2 regions of the Planococcus lenghuensis genome follow, and region 1 is predicted to be linked to the other one. Evidence: riboswitches for the same ligand, from Rfam matches in the RefSeq annotation. Region 1 holds a riboswitch; the other holds the start of a gene.
The links. A riboswitch is a leader RNA that binds a small molecule or an ion and turns the genes downstream of it on or off. The one in region 1 is predicted to bind cobalamin.

Region 1 (11,539 bases):
AGCCGCTACGTCATTTTCAGTCATTTTTTGACCGGACCTTTACACTCAAAGAGTATCTGGCGCTCGATGAATCCATCCTCATGACATATTTTCAGCTGTGGATGGAAGAAGATGATCCGATTCTGTCTGACTTAAGTGACCGGTTCGTCAACCGGCGCCTGTTTCAATATATCGAGTTCGATCCCGGCAAGGACTTCCGGAAGCTGGCGGAACTCGCGGTTTTATTCACAAAAGCGGGCATCGATCCGGAATATTACCTCGTGGATGATTCCTCATCGGATCTGCCATACGATTTTTACCGGCCGGGGGAAGAAGGCGAGCGGCTGCCGATTCATTTGCTGATGCCGAACAATGAAATCAAGGAATTGTCCCGCTCCTCGCAAATCGTTGACGCGATTTCAGGCAAGCGCCGGACAGATTATAAATTATATTTTCCGGAAGAATTGCTGACCGACGGTAAAAAGAAAGCAGTCAAACAGCAGATCCGGGACATGATCAGGGAAGGGGAGAGATAACGTGCTGCAAGGACATGCAAACATTGTGGACTTTATCGCGCTGACGGAAGGTGTGACCGGCCGTAAAAAACTTCAGAAAATGATCTACATTGCGAAGAAACTCGAGCTGCCGTTTCAGGAGAAATATGAATTCCATATTTACGGACCGTATTCACAGGAATTGGCGGTGCGGATCGAGGAACTTTGCGACATGGGGTTTTTGGCCGAAGCACTGGAGGACAAAGGCTCCTATATTCAGTATACATATGCTGTAACCGATGAAGGGCATGAATTCCGCTCGGCGCTTGGGGCGCAGACAGGTGACGAAAAGCTGGCGGCAGCACTCAATGAAAGAAGTTCCCGTTTTCTGGAACTGACCGCGACGCTCCTTTATTTCGAAGATCTGTCCCGGGAAGAATGTGTTGAAAAATTGCATATCGTCAAAGGAAAGCTGAATTTCACAGATGAAGAAATTGATGAGGCATTTTCCTTTATTGACAGCCTGCAGACCATGAAAAAACTCCCGTAATGGGAGTTTTCACACATCGCTCTGCAATTTGCCGTTGACGCCGTAATTGCTTTTCTTAAGATCTTCGATGAAGACAGTTACTTTTTCAGGCGGCGCACCGGTCGTTGCCGATACCGCTGCCGTCACTTTTTCAACCAGCGCACGCTTCTGATCTTCCGTACGCCCCTCGAGCATTTTAACCGTCACATATGGCATAATAGGAACAGCTCCTTTTTAGTTGGACTACTCAAATCATATCAGAATGGAGGAATTCCGGATATGGCAAACAGTGAAGATCAGCCGACACCGAAACAGAAACTTGATTTTACAATTATAAAAAATGACCCGACCGGTGGACACAAGGGGTATGGCATCGGCTCATTAACGCTTGAAAATGTCTCGCCGGTGATTATCGACGTGGCAGAAAAGACAGCAGAAGTCGATATCGGGGCAATGCATGCGCGAAGCGTCACGGAAAAAGGGATCAAATTCACCACAAACCGGGAAGATTCCGCAGGCGGCAAGGATTACTGGCTGGTCTGGGTGACAATCGATTACCTGGAAGAAGGGCCGTATTACGCGGGCGTCACCGCATGCGAGATGGTCGTGAACCGTGAAAAGCGGCGCGGTTACAAAATTCTCGCTGATCATGTGAACCGCATGGACAAGTCGATGAAGCGGAAAATCATGGTCGCTGACATGGATGCCGCATCAAAACAAGTGCTACGGGAATATCTGAAAGGCCACAGCCCTGAAATGTGGGAGCGCAGCCCGGAAGAACTGCACGAGGCGCTGACCGTCTGAACCATCCTTGAACGATTTATGACATTTCGGCCAAAGACCGTCCGGCGGTTGAAGTTGCTGAAAAAAATAAGTAAACTGAGTACAGTGCTTTCAAATAGAAAGCTAGGACACCTGACTGGCAGACAGGGCGCATGCGCTTGTGAGAACTCCCAAGCCCGCGGGCTCATGCTTCCTGCCTTGCGCTGTCAGGCAAAAAAGGTTTTCTGTGCCGGGAATTATTTCCCTGCTGCAGAAAACCTTTTTTATATTGATTAAATTTCCCGGCGGAACGCCTTCACGGTAATTCCGTCGTCCAGTGGTGAAAAATCCAGCTCCGGGACACGTTCGAAACCGAGCCGTTCATACAGCCCGATAGCATCCGTCATGAATTCACCGGTATGGAGGCCGATAAACGAATGCCCCGCTTCCTTAGCTTCCTGAATGCAGTGCAGCACAAGTGACTTGCCCACACCTTGGTTCCGGAACAACGGGTTAACCGCCAGCATGCGGAGTTCCGGATAATCCAGCGAGCCGGTCTCCCACTCATACGCCGCTTTTTGAGAAGGGAACAGCACTGCGCTTCCGGCAATGTCACCGGCTGCTTCCGCAATGAATAGTTCAGCGCCGGCGTGAAGCTCGCTTCCGGAAGACAGCGTTCCTTTCAATGCGTACCAATGGGCTTCCGGCAATTGCTCCATATATTGCTCATATGCATGAATCCGTCCGCGCCGGATTTCATCGTATTCCGTCTCATGTGCTTTTCTGATCAGCATCCGCGTCAGCTCCTTTGAAAGTATGCTGTATTTATACAGCATACATGACAGCTTTAGCAAATAAGAATTTCCCGCTTGATTGAATGCTTTAAAATTCACTTAGCAGGTTTTAAAATGCATTCACCCGTCCGAGAACCAAATTCATAAGCGAAAAATCAATAACTTGTCACTCCCAAGCATGAACCTCGCTCCGTTAACGATTTTAGAAGCTTTAAAGTGCACTCAACCAATCTTAAAGAGCACTCGCCCGATTTTAAAATTCACTCAAATCATCTTAAAACGCATTCACGGCATCTTAAAGAGCACTCAGCTGGTTTTAAAATGCATTCACCCGTCCGAGAATCAAAATCATAAATCGAATATCAAAAATCTTTTATCATCACCGCTATCCCCATACAAAAATCAACTCCAGCAAGCAGCACCCGCTTGACTCCACTAAAAACAAACACACCAAGTCCCGGCTATCTTACAACACCATCCGGCACACCTCCAATCCGCAGCCGTAACGGTTGCACTTTCAATGAAAACATTTATACTTTTAAACTATATGCACAAGTAAAGGAGTTTGATGTTTACATGGCTGGTTTCTGGTACACAGAGAAACAGACAGATAATTTCGGCATCACATTAAAAGTCAATAAGACGTTACATACAGAGCAGACGGATTTTCAGCTCTTGGAAATGGCGGAAACGGAAGAATGGGGCAATATGCTGTTCCTCGACGGCATGGTTATGACAAGCGAGCGGGACGAGTTCGTCTACCACGAAATGGTTGCGCACGTGCCGCTGTTCACGCACCCGAACCCTGAAAATGTCCTCGTTGTCGGCGGCGGTGACGGCGGTGTCATCCGGGAAGTGCTGAAGCACCCGCAAGTGAAAAAAGCGACGCTCGTCGACATTGACGGCAAAGTGATCGAGTACTCGAAAAAGTACCTCCCAACAATTGCCGGCAAGCTCGAGGACGCTCGCGTGGAAGTGATGGTCGGCGACGGTTTCCTGCATATTGCGGAATCGGAAAATGCCTATGATGTCATCATGGTCGATTCGACCGAGCCGGTGGGTCCTGCCGTGAATTTATTCACAAAAGGTTTCTACGCAGGCATCTCGAAAGCGCTGAAAGAAGACGGTATTTTCGTCGCGCAGTCAGATAACCCGTGGTTCAAAGCGGATCTTATCCGACAGGTGCAGAAAGACGTGAAGGAAATCTTCCCGATTACAAAACTGTATACGGCGAATATCCCGACGTACCCGAGCGGTCTGTGGGCGTTCACGATCGGTTCGAAAAAGTATGATCCGCTCGCTGTGAAAGAAGAGCGGTTCCATGACATCGACACGAAATACTACACAAAAGAACTGCATAATGCTTCCTTCGTTCTCCCGAAATTCGTGAAAGATTTGACGGAGGAATAAGCGATGCGTTTTGACGATACGTATTCAGGCAAAGTGTTCATTAAAAGCCATCCGAATTACGAAGAATCCAAAGCGGTCATTTACGGCATGCCGATGGACTGGACGGTATCTTTCCGTCCGGGCTCCCGCTTCGGTCCTGCCAAGATCCGCGAAGTGTCGATCGGTCTGGAAGAGTACAGCCCGTATCTTGACCGGGATCTCGATGACGTGAAATTCTTCGATGCAGGGGACATACCGCTGCCGTTCGGCAACGCGGAACAGAGCCTTGAAATCATCAATAATTACATTCATCAATTATTAAAAGACGACAAAATCCCGGTCGGTCTCGGCGGCGAGCATCTCGTATCGCTGCCGGTCATGAAGGCGGTCGCCGAGAAATACGACGATCTCGCCGTCATCCATATGGATGCCCATACCGATCTTCGTGAACATTACGAAGGCTACGAATACTCCCATTCCACGCCGATCCGTAAAATCGCGGACGTCATTGGACCGAAGAATGTGTATTCATTCGGCATCCGTTCCGGAATGAAAGAAGAATTCGATTGGGCAAAAGAAAACGGCATGCACATTTCGAAGTTCGAAGTGCTTGAGCCGTTGAAGAAAGTCCTGCCGACGCTTGACGGGCGTCCGGTGTATATCACGATCGACATTGATGTACTGGATCCGGCGCACGCGCCTGGAACCGGCACAGTCGACGCTGGCGGCATCACGTCGCGCGAATTGCTCGCCGCCATCCATGCTATTGCGGCTTCAGGAGTCAACGTTGTCGGATTCGATCTCGTTGAAGTGGCACCGGTCTATGATCATTCCGATCAGACAGCAAACACAGCAAGCAAACTCATCCGGGAAATGCTGCTCGGCTGGGTGCGCTGATTGATTACAAACGGCTCCGATCAGGGGCCGTTTTTTTAATTCAGCTGCCGCCCGGAGGTTTATCGGCCGGGAATTAGAGAAATGGTTGTAAGAGGACCCTTCAGAACAGGAGGAACACGGAATGCACGAATTCAACGAAACCTTCATGCAGATTTTACTGCTGCTTGCCATTGCCATTGCAGTCATTGGCATTGCAAGAAAACTTAACCAGCCGGACACGATCGCGCTCGTGCTTGTTGGCCTGGTTCTCGGAATCACCAGTTTTCCATTTATCGACCGGGCAGAAGCGTTCATTACGCAATCGAACGTCTTTCAAATTATCATCATTTCATTATTCCTGCCGATTTTATTAGGGGATGCGACATTGAAACTGCCGTTTCATCATTTATATGCACGCCGGAAAACGGTCGTCGGCATGGCGCTCGGCGGTACGCTCTTGTCGTTTCTCATCATTGGCTTCAGCACCCATTATTTGATCGGCTTGCCGATTGCGGTTGCTTTCACATTCGCAGCGCTCATGAGTGCGACCGATCCTATTTCCGTGCTGTCCATCTTCAAATCGGTCGGTGTATCGGAAAAGCTGTCGACCATCATGGAAGGCGAATCGCTGTTCAATGACGGGATTGCCGTCGTGCTGTTCCAGATTTCTTCTCTTTATTTACTTACATACTTGGAAATGGGTTGGGCTGGACTCGGAAGCGGCATTTGGATGTTCCTGCGCTTTGCTATTGGCGGCGTTTTGGTAGGCGTCATCCTTGGCTTCATCTTCTCCCAAGTGATTCGCTTCTACGATGATTATCCGTTTGAAATCGCCGTTTCCGCACTGTTATTCTTCGGCAGTTTCTTCATTGCGGAACAGCTGCACGTTTCAGGCGTTATCGCCGTTGTCGCCGGCGGCTTCGTCTTTGGTGACTATGGCGGTAAAATCGGCATGTCGGAGATTACCGAGCGCAATATCAATTCATTTTGGGATGTTATCGGACTTATTGCGAATGCGCTGATTTTTCTTATCGTCGGACTGGAAATCCGCAATATCGACTTTACCGGACAATGGGGTGTCATCCTGCTGGCCATCGTAATTGTGGTCGGTGCGAGAATTATTGCCTTGTTCCTCAGCACGATGCCGGCAAAGGAACTGAACCGGAAAGAGCGGATTCTATTGAATTGGGGCGGATTGAAAGGCAGTCTATCCATCGCGTTGGCGCTCAGCCTGCCGCCGGCATTTGAAGGGCGGGAGACGATCCTGCTGCTGACATTCGCGGTTGTGCTGTTTTCCTTAATCGTCCAAGGGCTGACCATCAAACCGCTGATCCGGAAACTCGGACTTTGATAAAATGAATTAAGCGATTTAAACGGGAAGGTGTGGCGGCGGCCATGCCTTCTTTTCTGTACCGGGTGCGTTAGCCTATAATAAAGACTGCAGATTAAGGGAGGAAGAAGGATGGATCGATTAGTACGAGAAATCGCGGATTGGCTCAATGCTGCTGACAGACGGCTGGTTATCGGCATTTCAGGGCACGGGGCGGCCGGGAAAACGACTTTTGCGAATGGGCTGATGAACCGGCTGAACCGGGAGCAAGTAAATTACATGAACACGGATCCGTATATTATCAGCTCGAACGTGCGGAAGCACACACGGATTTCCTATACATACGAGAACGAAGAACATCAGGACAAAATGACAGCGTGCCACCCGGCAGCCCATCATGTGGCCGCTTTAGAGCGGGATATCCGAATGCTCCGCCCAGGACTTGACGTCTTTACAATCGATACGTCGTTCATGAAAAGTGAAGTGCTGTCTGCGGACAGGAATGTGGCGATTGTCGAAGGGATGTCTGTCGCCTTCAGCAATCCGGATTTATTCGACTTGAACCTCTACGTCTACACGGACGGGGATACGGAATTTCAGAGAAGATCCGGTCGTGATATCAAAGAAAGGGGCATGGACCTGACGTATTTGCGGCAGTCCCACGCCGAGCGCCGGATTCAGTATGAAGTGTTCATGCATACGTACAGCGCACAATTCGATATCATTATCAACAATTCCAATGACGCAGCACGAGTGGAGAAGAATTCGCTGAATTCATTTCAAAGGCCCGGTACAGAGAATTGAATCTTCTGCATCCCCGTCTTAATATGATTGAAAACCACAATTCCGTCGCGCTATAATAAGAAGGTTATCATTCAGCGGAGGGAGGCGGCCGGCGATGCGAACACCGGTGAAAATCAGACTTACAACGACCATCCAGCAGCCCGGAACGGAAGCGGAAACGTTTGAACTGTGGTCATCGGGGACGATGACGGTCAAAAACGGCCAGCGGTACCTGCAGTATGAGGAAAAACAGGATGAGCTCGATATCAGGACGACCGTGAAGATTGGAGAAACGGAAGCGCTGATTCTGCGGAGCGGCGGACTTGATATGCGACTGCCGTTTTTATTGGACGCGGAGCAGCAGGGCAATTATACAAACGAACAAGGCACATTTTTGCTGACGACGGCGACCCATGAATTAGTCGCAAGTGACACCCGGTTTTTCGTCCATTATGATCTGGCGATGGGCGCTTCAGCGGTCGGTGAATATAAAATGGAAATCATATACACGGAGGTTACATCATGAATGCAGTAGAACAGGCACAGCAGGCGATCAAGGACGCGTTCGCCGAGGCCGTCAAGAAAGCGGGACTTACGGACGAACCGGTTGATGTGCAGCTGGAAGCACCGAAAAATAAAGAAAACGGCGACTATGCAACGAATATTGCGATGCAGCTGACACGCATTGCGAAAAAGCCGCCGCGTGCCATTGCGGAAGCGATTCTGGAAAATCTGGATAAAGACGCGGCGAATATCAAGACGATCGATGTGGCGGGTCCCGGCTTCATTAACTTAACAATCAAAAAAGATTATTTGCTTGAAGCGGTCCAGGCAGTACTTGAACAGCAGGACGATTACGGCCGTTCGAATGCAGGTGGCGGTGAGAAAATCCAAGTGGAGTTCGTGTCCGCAAATCCGACAGGCGACCTGCACCTCGGGCACGCGCGTGGCGCGGCAGTCGGCGATTCCCTGAGCAACGTGCTAGATTTTGCCGGGTATGACGTGTCCCGGGAATATTACATTAACGATGCAGGCAATCAAATCAACAATCTTGCCAAGTCGCTTGAAGTCCGGTATTTTGAAGCGCTCGGCATCGATGCGGAGATGCCGGTTGATGGTTACCAGGGGCAAGACATTAAAGACATCGGCAAACAGCTGGTGGAAAAAGTGGGCGATAAATATGTCCATACGTCACCGGGCGAACGCATTAACGCAATGCGCGAGTACGGACTGAAAGTGGAACTCGCGAAACTGCAGCAGGATCTGGCGGATTTCCGCGTGCGATTCGATGTGTGGTTCTCGGAGACGTCCCTTTATAAGAACGGCAAAATTGAAGAAGCGCTCAATAAATTGCGAGACAACGGCTATATTTATGAAGAAGACGGCGCCACATGGCTGCGCTCGACCGATTTTGGCGATGACAAGGATCGGGTGCTGATCAAGCAGGAAGGGTCATATACGTACCTCACGCCGGATATCGCCTATCATCAGGATAAGCTGCAGCGCGGGTTCGATAAGCTTATCAATATTTGGGGAGCGGATCATCACGGCTATATCCAGCGCATGAAAGCGGCGATCGAAGCGCTAGGCTACGGGCCGGATACGCTCGAAGTGCTCGTATCGCAAATGGTGCACTTGTACAAAGACGGCGAAAAAGTGAAGATGAGCAAGCGGACCGGCAAAGCCGTGACGATGCGTGAGCTCGTCGAGGAAGTCGGCTTGGATGCTGTCCGGTATTTCTTCGCGATGCGCTCCGTCGATTCCCATATGGATTTCGATTTGGACCTGGCAGTATCCCAGTCGAACGACAATCCGGTGTATTATGCGCAATATGCCCATGCCCGCATTTGCTCGATTCTCCGCCAGGCGGATGAACAAAAGGTTGCCGCATCGACAGATAACCTGCATTTATTGACTGAAGAAAAGGAAATCGATGTGCTGAAGAAAATCGGCGACTTCCCTCAGATTACAGCAGAAGCGGCAAAACACCGGGCACCTCACCGCATCACGACGTACATCCACGAACTGGCGGCTGCATTCCACAGCTTCTACGGTGCGCACAAAGTGGTGGATCCGGAAAATCCGGAACTGACCGGCGCCCGTCTGGCATTGGCAGTGGCCGTGAAAACGACGATTGCCAACGCGTTGCGGCTCGTCGGTGTCGCAGCTCCGGAAAGAATGTAGTGCGGATTCCGGTTTTTGGTGTATAATAAACAACTGAACAATAGAATTTGACAGCATAAAGGTGCCTGCCGCTGAACACGGCAGGTTAAAAGGGAAGCCGGTTCAATTCCGGCGCGGTCCCGCCACTGTAAGTGTGAGCTGTCTGCAAAAACCACTGAAGCAATTGCTTCGGGAAGGTGCAGACTGCCTTGATCACGAGCCAGGAGACCTGCCTTTATGAGCCACACCCAAGAGCCTGCGGGAAACAGGCTGAGTGCGCGTAGTTCTTTCACGTGACTTTCAGCGTCTCCCGCATGCCCGCGGGAGACGTTTTCTATTTGAATTGGAGGAGAAAATATGAAGAGTTATTGGAAATTCGGAATGAGCAGCGCGGTTGCTGCGATGGTGCTCGCCGGCTGTGGGGATACTGCGGAAGAGACTGAAGTGACAGAAGAGGAAGTTGAAGTCACCGAAGAAGAAACTGAAGTCACGGAAGAAGAAACAGAAGTGGTGGAGGAAGAGGCGGAACCTGTTGAAGAGGAAGCTGCGGCTGAGGAGGTAGCCTATCCGCTGACTGTCACGGATGTAACGGGTGAAGAAGTCGTGATTGAAGAAGAGCCGGATGCAATCGTATCTTTGATTCCTTCTAATACGGAAATTGCTTATGCGCTTGGCGAAGGTGAAAATATCGTCGGTGTCTCCGACTTTGCGAATTATCCGGAAGAAGTGGCTGACGTAGAGAAAGTCGGCGGTCAGGAATTCAACGTGGAAAAAATCGTAAGTCTGCAACCGGATATCGTCTTGGGGCATGAATCCGGACTGGGATTGGGAACTGCAGGCTATCAGCAGCTGCGTGACGCCGGTATTCCGGTATATGTAGTAGACGATGCGACGAATTTCGAAGAAGTATACGCTTCGATTGAAGCAATTGGTCAATTGACAGGGGAAACGGCAGCTGCGGAAGAAATCGTAGCGCAAATGCAGGAAGAAGTCACAGCAATTGCCGAACAGGCAGCGCAAGTGGAAGAGCCGAAATCCGTATTTGTTGAAGTGGCCGGAACGCCGGACATTTATACGACCGGATCAAATACATTCATGCACGAGATGCTGGAAATTATCAACGCTGAGAATGTCGCCGGTGACCAGGAAGGCTGGATTAATGTGGATCCGGAACAAATCGTCGAATGGAATCCGGAAGTTATTTTGACGACATATGGCGCATTCGTTCCGGATGCAGTGGAACAGGTAATGTCCCGAGAAGGATTTGGTACAGTGCCGGCCGTGGAAAATGAAGCGGTAATCGATGTCAATTCAGATCTCGTTTCCCGTCCAGGTCCTCGTCTGACAGAAGGGCTTCAGGCTATTGGGGAAGCTGTCTATCCGGAAATTTACAGTGAGTAAAACAGCAATTGCCTACATCGTTTCCTGCCTGTTATTGGCAGGATCGGTGGTTCTGGGCGTGACAGTCGGGACAGTCCCGATTCCATTCCATATCTTGTGGAATCCGGGAGCAGATGAAACGGCTGCGAGTATTTTGTGGGATATCCGGATGCCGCGGGTTATATTGGCCGGACTTGTAGGGGCATCCCTTGCAATCGCCGGTGCTGCATTCCAAGGGTTGCTTCAGAACCCATTGGCGGATCCATACACGCTCGGAGTGTCGTCCGGTGCCTCAGTCGGCGCTGTGACGACGCTTTTTTTCGGTCTTTCCATTCCGGTTTTAGGACTGTTCACACTGCCGGTGATGAGCATGACCGGTGCACTGATCACCATGATTGCCGTGATCGGATTCGCCCAATTGGTGGATAAAGCGATGAAGATGGAGACTGTCATTCTGACGGGAATCATCTTCAGCGCCTTTCTTGGATCGGTCATTTCCCTCGTTGTCGCCCTGAGCGGCGAGGAGCTGCGCCAGATTATCAGCTGGCTGCTCGGCAGCGTATCAATGCGTGGCTGGCCGCATGTCTGGATGGTGTTGCCGTTTGTGTTCATCGGTTCATTTATGCTGTGGTTGAACCGCCGGGAGCTGAATGCCATGCTGTTCGGGGAAGACCGGGCGAGGCATTTGGGCGTGGATGTCCGGAAACGGAAGCTGGTGATCTTGGTCGGCGGTTCGCTTTTGACCGGTGCTGCCGTAGCGGTATCCGGTACGATCGGTTTTGTCGGCCTCGTCGTGCCGCATATGGTCCGCCTGCTTTGGGGAGCGGATCATCGGCATGTGCTTCCGCTGTCATTTATTAATGGAGCGACGCTGCTCGTTTTATGTGATTTTGTCTCAAGAACAATCATTTCGCCGTCGGAACTGCCGATCGGCGTCATTACGGCATTGCTCGGGGCACCGGTATTTGCGTATATTTTCTTCCGGCAAAGACAAGGGAGGGCTTAATGTGCTGAAGATTACAGAGTTAACCGGCGGGTACGGCGGACGTGAAATCATCCG
Region 2 (11,539 bases), 260 kb from region 1:
CCTGCTGAATGATATCGAAGAAGACCTGTATAACCGGCTGCATTCCAGCAGGAAAGATGCCGGATTATTCACAGATACCTTGAAGGCGAGCGGTGAAGATGCATCGGCCAAACTGGTTGCAGCTTATCTGACAGCGACCGGCCTTTCAGCTCAATACTGCAATCCAAAAGATGCAGGGCTTCTCTTGAACGATCCGCCTGCTTATCCACAGCTCCTGCCGGAAGCATACGGCAGATTGGCTGCCCTTAAGGATAATGAAGCCATTTGCGTGTTCCCTGGCTTTTTTGGCTTCACAGCTTCAGGTGTTCTGCGGACGTTCAACCGGGGAGGCTCAGACATCACCGGCGCTATTCTGGCGGCCGCTGTCAAAGCCGAACTGTATGAGAACTTCACGGATGTGGACTCCGTCTTTGCCGCAAACCCCCGCGTTGTGGATCAGCCGGTCAGCATTTCACACATGACGTACCGGGAAATGCGCGAGCTGTCGTACGCCGGTTTCGCTGTTCTGCATGATGAAGCGTTAATGCCTGCATTCCGGGCGGCTGTCCCAGTATGCATTAAAAATACAAATAACCCGGAAGCGCCGGGTACGATGATTACAGCGGAACGTGATTTTTCCGAACAGCCCGTCACCGGCATCTCGGCCGACAGCGGTTTCTCTACGCTTTATGTCAGCAAATACTTGATGAACCGGGAAATCGGGTTCGGCCGCAAGCTGCTGCAGATTCTGGAAGAAGAGCAAATCTCCTACGAGCATGCGCCGTCAGGAATCGATGATCTGTCGGTCATCATACGCAGCCATCAGTTGAAACCCGGCCAGGACGCCCGCATTGTTGAACGGGTGAAAACCGAACTGGCAGCGGATGACGTGCACTTCCGCCATGATTTTTCCATGGTTGTCCTCGTCGGTGAAGGTATGCGCCATACAACCGGTCTTACGGCACGCGCCGCTGCAGCCATTGCCCGGACAGGGGCTAACATCGAAATGATCAATCAGGGGTCTTCTGAGGTCAGCTTGGTCTTCGGAATACTCAAGCATGACGAAACGAGAGTCCTGCGGGAGCTGTATCAGGAATTCTTTGCACCGGTGTATGCGGAACTGTAGAATTCAATAACTTTTTAAACATAACCAGCGTCCCGGGCCATCTGCCCGGGACGCTGGTTTTACTGTGCATTTATCTTCAGCCGGGCCAAGATGAGTTCCGCTAACTTCCGGCACCGGTCCCAGTCCCGCTCCTGCGGCATCAATTCCACCTTCAGCGTCACTGCCAGATCTGTCCGGACGTGCAGCATGTCCCGGAAACGGTCCACTGCGCCGCAATAATCCGGGTAAAAGCTGTCACCCGTGCCAAATGCCGCCGTGATAAGCTCCTTTCTTGCAGCCGTTTCCAGCGCAGAATAGAGGCTGTGCATCTCTGTTGGAACATTGCCGTTCCCCCAAGTATACGTACCAACCATAACTGCATCATAGCTGCAGAGCCAGGACAGCGGGAATTCAGCAATTCGGAACAGCGATACATTCACTTCGTCACTGAAGCAGCTGCCGATTATGCGGCTCAACTCTTCCGTATTCCCCGTAACCGATGTGTAGACGATTGCAATCCGGGGTCTATAATTCGTCGAATCCATTGGACTGCGACACTTTCGAATAGGTCCGCGATTTTTGTTCAAAGAAATCGGATTTCGTATCGTTCATCATGTCGTCTCCAAATACTTGAATCCACGGCATCGGGTTGTTCTGCTCTTCATACATATTCGCCAAGCCGAGCTGCCGCAGGCGTTTATTGGCCAAGTATTCCACATACCCCTCAAATTCTGTAAGATCGATGCCATCGATTCCTGTAAGGATGTAATGCGCCCATTCTTTCTCAAGCTCGACCGCTTTTCCGATTGTTTCGTAAATATAGCGGATGTTTTCCTCTGTATTCAGCTCCGGATTTTCCGTCAGCAGAATCCGGACGAACTGACCGATGAAGTAGGCGTGCTGCATTTCATCGCGCTGGATGTAGCTGATCATCGTGCTCGTCTTCAGCATTTTCTGCTGGCGGGCCAGGTGATAAAAGAACGCAAATCCGGCATAGAAATAAATGCCTTCCAAATTGATTGAATTGATGCCAAGGCGGAACAATGTCTCCGGCGTCGGGTTCTCGCGGAATGCATCGTATGCGGCAAGAATCAGTTCATTCCGTTTACGGACGATCGGGTCCGCTTTTGCCTGGTTGAAGCGTTCGTTCTGCTCGCTTAGCGGCACGAGTGAGCTCAAGATGTAGGAGTAGGATTCATTGTGAACAGCTTCCTGCTGGGATATGACCGCAAATATTGCTTTGAAGCTGGAGTCGGTCACATAATCCATGACCTGGCTCATCGTTGGCGTCTGCAGGCTGTCGAGCGATGCAAGCTGCGTATTGATGCGCAGGAATACATCTTTTTCGATGTCAGTCAGTGAATCCCATTGCTTGATGTCATCCTGCATATTGATTTCCTGAGCCTTCCAGAAATTCGCAAGCAGCGCCTGATACAATTCATACATTTGCGGGTACGCAATATCATTCCAGTTCAGCAGTCCTGACGACTGGCCGTTGATGATTCCCGTTGACTTGTTCGGGTGATCCGGGTTCAGTAAGTTAATTTTCGTTAATGTCTGCACAGCGTTGCCCCCTTTAGCTTTCACACGCTTCACATGCTTCCAGTTCAGCCTGCGAAGTGCTTCTGATGTAATAAGTTGTTTTGAGTCCCTGCTGCCATGCTTCCATGTGCAGGGCGAGAAGCTCTTTTGCTTTAATATTATGCCGGACATACAGATTAAAGCTGATGCCCTGGTCGATATGGCGCTGACGGGCCGCATTCTGACGGATGCTCCACGCCTGATCGATCGTGTGGCGGGTCCGCCGGTAATAATCGTACGTGCGGTGATTCAAATCCGGGGCCGTCACTTTAAATTTGAAGTTCTTTTTCTCTTCCGCGTATTCCACTGCGTACAGCGGGTCGATCCCGTCGGTGGAACCGCCGATTTTTGCTGTTGACGAGTTTGGCGCGACAGCCATCATCCACCCGTTCCGGACGCCGTGTTCCGCCACTTCCGCTTTCAATGTATCCCATTGCTCGCCTTCGTAGCCCCTGCGCTCGAAATAAGCACCGGTCTGCCATTCAGAACCTGTGGACAGTGAATATGCGCCTTTTTCTTTTGCCAATTCCATGGAAGCATGAATGGTATGATAAGCAATTTCTTCATACAGCTCATCTGCAAACAATACCGCTTCGTCAGACTCCCAGTGAATTCCTTTGAGCGCCAGGAGGTGATGCCAGCCGAACGTACCTAATCCAACAGCCCGCATCTTCTTATTCGTCGCCTGAGCTTGACCGACTGAGATGGTATTCAGATCGATAACGTTATCAAGCAGGCGCATCTGAATCGGAATCAGCCGTGCCAGCACACCCGCGGCCTCTGCCCTCGGCAAATTAATGGAAGACAAATTGCAGACGACGAAATTTCCCGGTTTCCGCACGATGACTTGGTTGCCGTCAGCATCCACATATTCATTCACAATCGTGGTGGCCGACATGTTTTGAAAAATTTCAGTACATAAATTACTGCTGTAGATAGACGTGCGGCCGATGCCGTTTGCGTGCTTGTTCGGATTCTGCCGGTTCACTTCATCCCGGTAGAACATATACGGCGTGCCTGTCTCCAGCTGGGCAATCATGATGCGCGCCATGATATCCATCGCGCGGTACGTTTTCCGCGGCAGGAGCGGATGATTGACCGCTTCCTCGTATTTCTCGGCAAAGTATTTCTTGTCGTGTTCATCATAGAAATCCTCAAGTCCGAGTGCGTTGCCGTTTTCGTCTTTCCAGCCCATGACTTGCTTTACTTGATGCGGACAGAATGTATGCCATTGGCCAACACTCCGCCCGCTGTCGTCCGTTTCTTTTAACGTTTCCATGAAAAGGTCCGGAAGGGATACGCCTGTGAAGATATCATGCGCTTTCCGGCGCTCATCCCCGTTATTCGTCTTCAAATCGAGAAAGCCGTTCATAATGTCCTTATGGAACACATCCAGGTAGACGGCAACCGCTCCCTGGCGCTGGCCGAGCTGATCCACGCTGACCGCCGTATCGTTCAGCAGGCGGATCCATGGAATGACACCTGAGGAATTGCCTTTGAACTTCTTGATGTCCGACCCCAGCGCCCGCACTTTTCCGAAATACACGCCAAGACCGCCGCCATCCTTGCTCAACCTCGCTACATCCCAATTGTTCAGGTAAATGCCATCAAGCGAGTCATCAACGGTATCAATGAAGCACGAAGACAGCTGACCGAAGCTTTTTCCTGCATTGGATAGCGTTGGTGTCGCCACTGTCATATATAGATTGGAAAGCGCCCAATACGCTTCTTTCACGAGAGCCGTCCGTTGTTCGTTCGGCTCATTTTGCATCAGCGCCATCGCAATGATGAGAAACCGCTCCTGCGGCAATTCATACAGGGTGCCGTCGTGATCCTTCGCCAAATAGCGATCCGCCAGAAGGAACAGACCGATGTAATTAAACAGGAGATCCCGTCCCGGTTCAATCACGGTGCCCAATTCATCAATTTCTTCTTTTGTATAGGCAGCAAGCAAATCCTGCGAGTAAATGCCGGTCGCCGTCAGCTTTTCAAGGAGCAGGTGGAAATTTCCATATTTTGCTCCGGCGTCATATTTGCGGGCGGCTGCCGCTTTTTCATAAAGTTCTTCCAAATATAATCGAGCTGCCAGGAATGTCCACGAAGGTTCGGACATGGAGATCCGGTTCAATGCGTAAAGCATCGACGTCTCCCGTTTCGCATTTCCTTCAAGTTCTGCCACTTTTGCTTTCAATTGTGTTGCATCCAATTTATATGTCTCTTCTGCATTTTGGATTGCTTCCATTACGGTATCCATTTCTGAGCGAGTTTCCACTTTCATAAGCTCACATCTCCTCTGCGTATTCATTGATTTTAAGTCGCCATTCTTTTCTGGCCTGAGCACTTTGGGACAGCCGCTGTTCCTCTTCTGTTTCAGGCGATACCCGTGCGACCGGCGTCGGTTTCCCATCTGCGCCTATTGCGACCATTGTCAGGAGCGCTGTTGTCGTGAGCGTTTTCCCGCTGGTCTCCATGTTCTGGCATTCCACTCTCACGTATACTTCCATCGAAGTCCTGCCAGTTGAAACAACAACGGCCTCCAGGCTTAGTATGTCCCCTACCTTGGCGGACGAAAAAAAATTTACTGTATCAATTGAAGCGGTCACTACCACATTCCTGCTGTGTTTCATTGCGGCAATCGCAGCAATTTCGTCAATATAGGAAAGCACAGTACCACCGAAAATCGTTCCCATATGATTCGTGTCGGGCGGCAGCACCAGTTTAGTCTGCGCTGTTCTTGAATCACTTGCAGATACTTGTTTTTTCATCTGCTGCTCCTTCCTTCAATCTCCGGGATAGCAAAAAGACCCCATCCTTCCCAAGGATGGGGTCTGTCAGCGCAATATCAATTGAATAAAACAGGAAGAGACCCGCTTCATCCAACGTACCCGCGCTGCAGCCTCTCAATTCCCGAAGAAGCGTGCAAGCTATAAAAACGGCAGGTCTCCTGGCTCATGCGTCATCCTCCCTGTGCCCTTCCCGTCTTATCAGACAGTGGATTACACAGTTCGTCAGCACTTACAGTTGCGGGGACAGCTCCGGTTTTTCACCGGATTCCCTCTTAGGCCTTATCAGGCACCGTTCTTACTGGCATTACTATATGTAGTAGTAAAACAATACTAATCATCTAAATATTGTATATAACAAACTATAACTTAATACATTGCAGCTGACAAGCCTTTCTTGCAATTTTTCATACTGCCACTTGATTCCGCCCGGCGTGTTTTGCCCGATACAGGGCCTGATCTGCCTCTTCAATCGCTTCATCAAGTGTTTTGCCGTTAATGACGCCGCTCAAACCAATGGAAATCGTCAGTCGCCCGTCCGGCTGTGTTCGTTCGCCATCAAACACTTGGGCTTCCACCTGTTCCCGGAGCCGTTCGGCAATCACTGCTGCCATCTCCAGGCTTTCCACATCTGAAAAGCAGAGGATGAACTCCTCCCCGCCATACCGGGCATATACATCTTCTTTCCGCATATTTTCACTCAAAATCCGGCTGATTGTCTGCAGCACTGCATCTCCTGCCGGATGACCGTGTGTATCATTAAATTGTTTAAAATAATCGATATCAAACATCGCAATAACATAGGATTCGTTATGCGAAGCAAGATTCTTCACTTTCTGCTCGAAATACGCTAGATTATACAAATTCGTCTTACTGTCCATTCTGGATAAACGCTCCAATTTTTTCACAGTCAGCATTTTCTGGCTCGACTCATTCATCATAAGCGCAATGCAAACGATACCTGCCAATTCAAATACAACCAGTGCAGCCAGAATCCGTACTTCAGCAGCTGTGCCGAGCACCATAAGAGAAACCCGGAGTACTTCATTTACAGCAAAAGCCATCAGCATATGCCTGAACCGAATAATGGTGAACGGCGGCGTATAGAAAGCTTTCCGGTGAAACAATGCCCCCACAATATAAGGCATCAGGATTCCAAGCATAATACCTTCTTCGACTGTCGGACCGCCAAAATAGAACCTGAGAACCGAGGGAATGATGATGGCTATCAGACCGAGCCGCCAGCCAAACATGTAAGAGATGAGAAATAACGGAATTCCTCTCAGATCGAACAAAATTCCATTGTGCTCCAGCGGGTGGAACATGACTGCAACACTTAGCAGACTGAGGACAAGTGGAACAATCCAGATCTGACGGGAAATCATTTTTTCCTTTCCGACTAAATATTCTTTTGTCTTTAAAAAAACAAATACAAAGGATATGATCAGCGTTATATTTGCGAAAAAAGAGTTTAAAATAGCAATCATGCGTTATCTCCCAGTAAATACATCATGATTTAAGTGTAGCAAAAATGGTTCATAAGTCTATATGTGAAATCGATGGAATGGGGTTATTTTTCCTGTCTTCTATCCCTGTCCCGGAAATAAACAGCCGCTGATTTCCGCAAATAAAAAAGGGCTGCCCGAACAGATCATGATTCATGACCTTCCGGGACAGCCCCTCAGCATTGATCAGTTCCATATATAGAAGTGGCAAAAATTAATAAGATGAAAATCCGCTCATGCCGATCAGCAGAATGAAAATCAGAATGATAAACAACACAAACAGCACGAGTGGGAGGAGGACTGTAAAGAAGCCCTTCCATCCGCTGAACCGATGGGCTTCTGCCACGCCCAAACACTGGATGACAAAGCCCCAGATCCCCACAACCGCAGAAATCAAAAAGGTGATCATCCAAAATATATTCTGTCCTCCGCTTAACGGCTCATACCCCACCTGCCAGAAAAACGTCTCAGGCGACAGAAGCATCCAGATAAACAGCAGGGGCAGCAGCCAGATCTGCGGAATTCCGGCAGCCGCCACCGCACGGAACAGCTCCGAATACGTGCCTGTACCCTGAAATAATTTCCCGATCCACAAAAAAACGCCCGCTGCAAAAGCGGCGCCGATAATGCCCGCAACCGGCCCAAAAATAATCGCCAGAATAATTGCTCCCCAGCCAGGAATGCTTTCACCTGTACCTGGAGCCGACATATTCCCCAACGAAGCGGCAATACCGGTCAGGGCAATAAGCAGCCAGATATAACCACTTGATTTTTCTTCGATGACATAGCGGGTTATCTCCCTTGGCCGGAGCCAGATAGCAGTGAACGGATTCAAGTCATCATGATACTTTGTTTCTTCCATATTACGCACGTCCTTACTTTTATTTCTATTTTAGCAGATCCCACGATGACTTGGCCGATTATTTCAGGGATACCCGGTTCTGCGCTTTTTTTCCACATCGTACAGTGAAATGATAAAAAACCCGGCAGCCGCCGGGTCTTCTTCATGCTCGCTTAAACTTATTTTTTGCGTAAATATAAGTTACGGCAAGTGCTGCCACTAAGACTGCGCCTTTGATGATATCAAACGCGTAATACGGGAGGTTCTGAATTGTCAGTCCATTCAGCAGGATGCCGATGACCGCCGCCCCGAAGAATGTACCAATGGCATTAGGCTTCCCGATGCCGAGCACCGAGTAGCCGACGAATGCCGCTGCGACGGCTTCCATCATAAGCGGTGCGCCGGCATCGATCTGACCGGATCCGACACGCGCTGTGAAGAGGAGACCGGCAATCGCTGCAAATATACCGGAGATGACATAAGCCGAGAGTTTCACTTTCTTCACGTTAACACCTGATAGCGTTGCCGCTTCTGCATTGCCGCCGGTCATGTACAGAATGCGGCCCCACCGGGTGTGGTTCAGCACAATATAGCTGATCGCCACCAGCACGAGCATGATCCAGACCGGCGCCGGGAGACCGAGCAGAGCACCCTGGCCGATCCACAGAAATGCTTCCGAAATCGTCCCGGGTGCCGTCGCGCCTGAGGTCAGCGGCATATTGTTATAAATGGAATACCCTTCTGTATACGTCCGGTGAAGTCCTGCGACAACGTACATCGTACCGAGTGTTGCGAGAAGGTCCGGTATGCCAACCACTACGATCAGAAATGCATTGAACAGCCCGACGAGTACCCCCACCGCAATCGGCAGCAGGATGACCGCCCAAAGCGGTAATTCGTACCACACCATGAGTGAAGCGGACACGACAGTGGCAAGCGACATGGTTGAACCGACCGATAAATCGAATCCGCCGACCGTGAGCGTGAATGTTACACCGAGTGCCAGCACAGTAACGATTGAAATCGACCGCAAAATATCTGCGAAATTATTATAAGTAAAGAATGCGCCGCTGACTGAACTGAAATAAAGGATGATTAAAACGAGCAGGGCGATTGCCCCGTATTTATACAGATACTGAACTGTCCGCTCTTTTGTGTTTGTCACGCTCTTCTTTTCCGCCACTTGCATAAAGTAAAATCCTTTCCTGGGTCGCTTCTTCCCGTGAAAACTCCTTCACGATCTGACCGTCATACATCACATAGATCCGATCGGCGATTCCGAGCGCCTCATGCATTTCACTGGTGAAGTACAGACAGCCCCGGCCATCCGCCGCAATGCCCCGAATCTCCTTGAAAATATCAACCTTCGCGCCGATGTCGACTCCTTTTGTCGGTTCATCGAACAAATACAGCAGTGAATCGAGCGACATCCATTTGCCAATGGCTACTTTCTGCTGATTTCCTCCGCTTAAGTGGACAAGGGGCGTTTCGGTATCACGCGTTTTGATTTTTAAACGGTCGATAATATCTTCCGCAAATCTTTTTTCTGCCCGGCGGTTCATGAACAGCCGGGGGGCAAACCGTTTCAGATTCGGAAATGAAGCGTTTGTTTTTAATGATTCCTCCACGAACAGCCCTTCCTTGCGCCGTTCTTCAGGCACGAGTGCCATTCCTGCCTGAATGGCGTCTTTCGGATGACTGAGCTTCATGCGTTTTCCCTTCAGCGTGACCGTTCCGTCCACATGTTCGGCGTGACCAAACAGCGCTTTGGCGAGTTCCGTCTTCCCGGCCCCGACCAAGCCGACAACACCGATGATTTCACCTTCCGCCACAGTCAGCGAAACATTCTTCAGTTTATTGCCGTCCCGGAGACCGTCCACTTGAAGGAGGGTATCACCGATCGGATGCAGACGCCCTTCCAGTTCGTTCTTCAGCGCTTCACCGAGCATCGCTTCGATAACTGCCTCAGAACTTGCCGTCGCTGCCCCAAATGTCTCCACTGTCTTCCCTTCCCGCATCACGGTGATGCGGTCACTGATCTCAAACACTTCCGGCAGCCGGTGTGAAATGAACACACAGCCGACGCCTTCCTTTTTCAATTTATCGATGACCGCGAACAGTTTTTCCGATTCATGGGATGAAAGAGGAGCCGTCGGTTCATCAAAAATAATGAGTTTGGCTGAATGGACGAGGGCCCGGGCAACCAGGACGAGCTGTTTCTCTGCAAGTGACAGCTTGAACGCCGGTTCCCGCACGTCGATAAACTCCGAATGCAGCTCCTTGAGCGCGGCTTCTGCCCGCGCATATTGTTTCGGCTTTGAAATGAACAGTCCGCCGCCTTCTGAAAAAGTATCCAGCAGGATATTTTCCGCCACAGATAAATCCGCCACGATGGCTGTATCCACTTCCTGGTAAACTGTATAAATGCCGTGTTCTTTCGCTGCTTTCGGCGAACGGAAGTTTACGTCACTGCCGTCCAGTGTGATTGTCCCGCGGTCCTGTCCGTAGACCCCTGACAGAATTTTGATGAGCGTGCTCTTGCCTGCACCATTTACACCAAGCAGGGCATGGACTTCGCCTTTTTCCAGGTTGAATTCTGCGCCATTCAGCGCCCGCGCATTGCCGAACGTTTTTTCGATGCCATTCATTTCAAGCAAAGGGTTCGCCATTGCTGTCCCCTCTTTCTGAGAAAGAAGCTGCCCCCATTACTGAAGACAGCTCCACATTTATTTTTTATAGGCCTTCCAGTTCACGGAGCTCATCCGTATAACCTTGTTCGCTTGCGCCCCATCCTTCAATGTACTCGCTCAGCTGATCTGTTGTAATCTGCTCTTCCGGCAGATTTTCAGCTTCCACGAATACCGGTTCCAGGACAACTTCCGCTTCTGTTTCTTCACCGGCAAGCTTCTGGTACAAATACCTCACCTGAATGCGGCCGATGTCTTTCGGGTCCACTGCAGCCGAGGCAACCCACGGGCTGCCTTCAGTCTGCATCATCTGCAGATCTTCGTCGCTCATGTCAATTCCGTATACTTTAATATCCGTTCTGCCTGCCTGCTCAATCGCACGGACGGCGCCTTTCGCGAATTCATCCCATGAAGCCCATACAGCTGTGATGTCCCCTTCGTTCGGGTACTGCTTCAGGATCGCTTCCATCTGTGCCTGTGTATCAAGGGCCGTATTGTCTGTTGCAGCACCGAATGCCGCCACTTCGTTGATGCCTTCGTTATTGTTCATGAATTCTTCGTAAGCCACTTGGCGGCGTTCCATCGGAGCAAAACCGGCAACCCAGATTTTCACGATGTTCGCTTCACCGCCTGCATCTTCCGCTAATTTGTTAAGGGTCAGTTCAGCCATCTGCTGATCGCCCTGACGGAGTACTGTCACACCGTCGACTTCAATTCCCGTATCGAATGCGACGACCGGGATTTCAGCATCCAGCGCTTTTTCAACGCCCTGATTAAGGGCTTCTTTCGTACCGTGATCGATCAGGATTCCGTCAAACCCCTGATTAACTGCGGCATCCAGGTTCGATGCCATTTTGGCCAGGTCCCCGTCAGAAGTAAATACGGTTACTTCACCGCCGAACGCTTCCACTTGTTCTTTGACGCCTTCAATGTACTGAGCCGAGAATGTGCCGAGGTTGATCTGCATAATAAGGGCGATTTCTTTACCTACGAGCGGGTGGTCGGATACTTCAGTGGCGGCATCGGATACGGCTTCTTCTGTCACAGCGCCTTTTGGC

Region 2: linked by a shared signal. The riboswitch ahead of B0X71_RS16495 (acyl-CoA thioesterase) and the one ahead of B0X71_RS15170 (ABC transporter substrate-binding protein) in region 1 are both predicted to bind cobalamin.

Annotation. Positions count from the first base shown of each region.
Region 1 covers NZ_CP019640.1:2,990,585-3,002,123, reverse strand. Annotated here, with positions in the region: gene B0X71_RS15225 (HD domain-containing protein) at 1-515, shown strand, start outside; gene B0X71_RS15220 (YwgA family protein) at 517-1,023, shown strand; gene B0X71_RS15215 (2-hydroxymuconate tautomerase) at 1,033-1,218, opposite strand; gene B0X71_RS15210 (YwhD family protein) at 1,282-1,806, shown strand; gene B0X71_RS15205 (GNAT family N-acetyltransferase) at 2,058-2,558, opposite strand; gene speE (spermidine synthase) at 3,135-3,968, shown strand; gene speB (agmatinase) at 3,972-4,844, shown strand; gene B0X71_RS15190 (cation:proton antiporter) at 4,966-6,174, shown strand; gene B0X71_RS15185 (uridine kinase family protein) at 6,286-6,957, shown strand; gene B0X71_RS15180 (YwiB family protein) at 7,052-7,462, shown strand; gene argS (arginine--tRNA ligase) at 7,459-9,120, shown strand; cobalamin riboswitch at 9,163-9,350, shown strand; gene B0X71_RS15170 (ABC transporter substrate-binding protein) at 9,457-10,500, shown strand; gene B0X71_RS15165 (FecCD family ABC transporter permease) at 10,493-11,485, shown strand; gene B0X71_RS15160 (adenosylcobinamide amidohydrolase) at 11,487-11,539, shown strand, end outside.
Region 2 covers NZ_CP019640.1:3,254,127-3,265,665, forward strand. Annotated here, with positions in the region: gene B0X71_RS16475 (aspartate kinase) at 1-1,105, shown strand, start outside; gene B0X71_RS16480 (flavodoxin domain-containing protein) at 1,165-1,629, opposite strand; gene B0X71_RS16485 (ribonucleotide-diphosphate reductase subunit beta) at 1,610-2,647, opposite strand; gene B0X71_RS16490 (ribonucleoside-diphosphate reductase subunit alpha) at 2,661-4,943, opposite strand; gene B0X71_RS16495 (acyl-CoA thioesterase) at 4,948-5,430, opposite strand; cobalamin riboswitch at 5,583-5,760, opposite strand; gene B0X71_RS16500 (GGDEF domain-containing protein) at 5,856-6,935, opposite strand; gene B0X71_RS16505 (Yip1 family protein) at 7,168-7,815, opposite strand; gene B0X71_RS16510 (ABC transporter permease) at 7,958-8,983, opposite strand; gene B0X71_RS16515 (sugar ABC transporter ATP-binding protein) at 8,919-10,463, opposite strand; gene B0X71_RS16520 (sugar ABC transporter substrate-binding protein) at 10,528-11,539, opposite strand, start outside.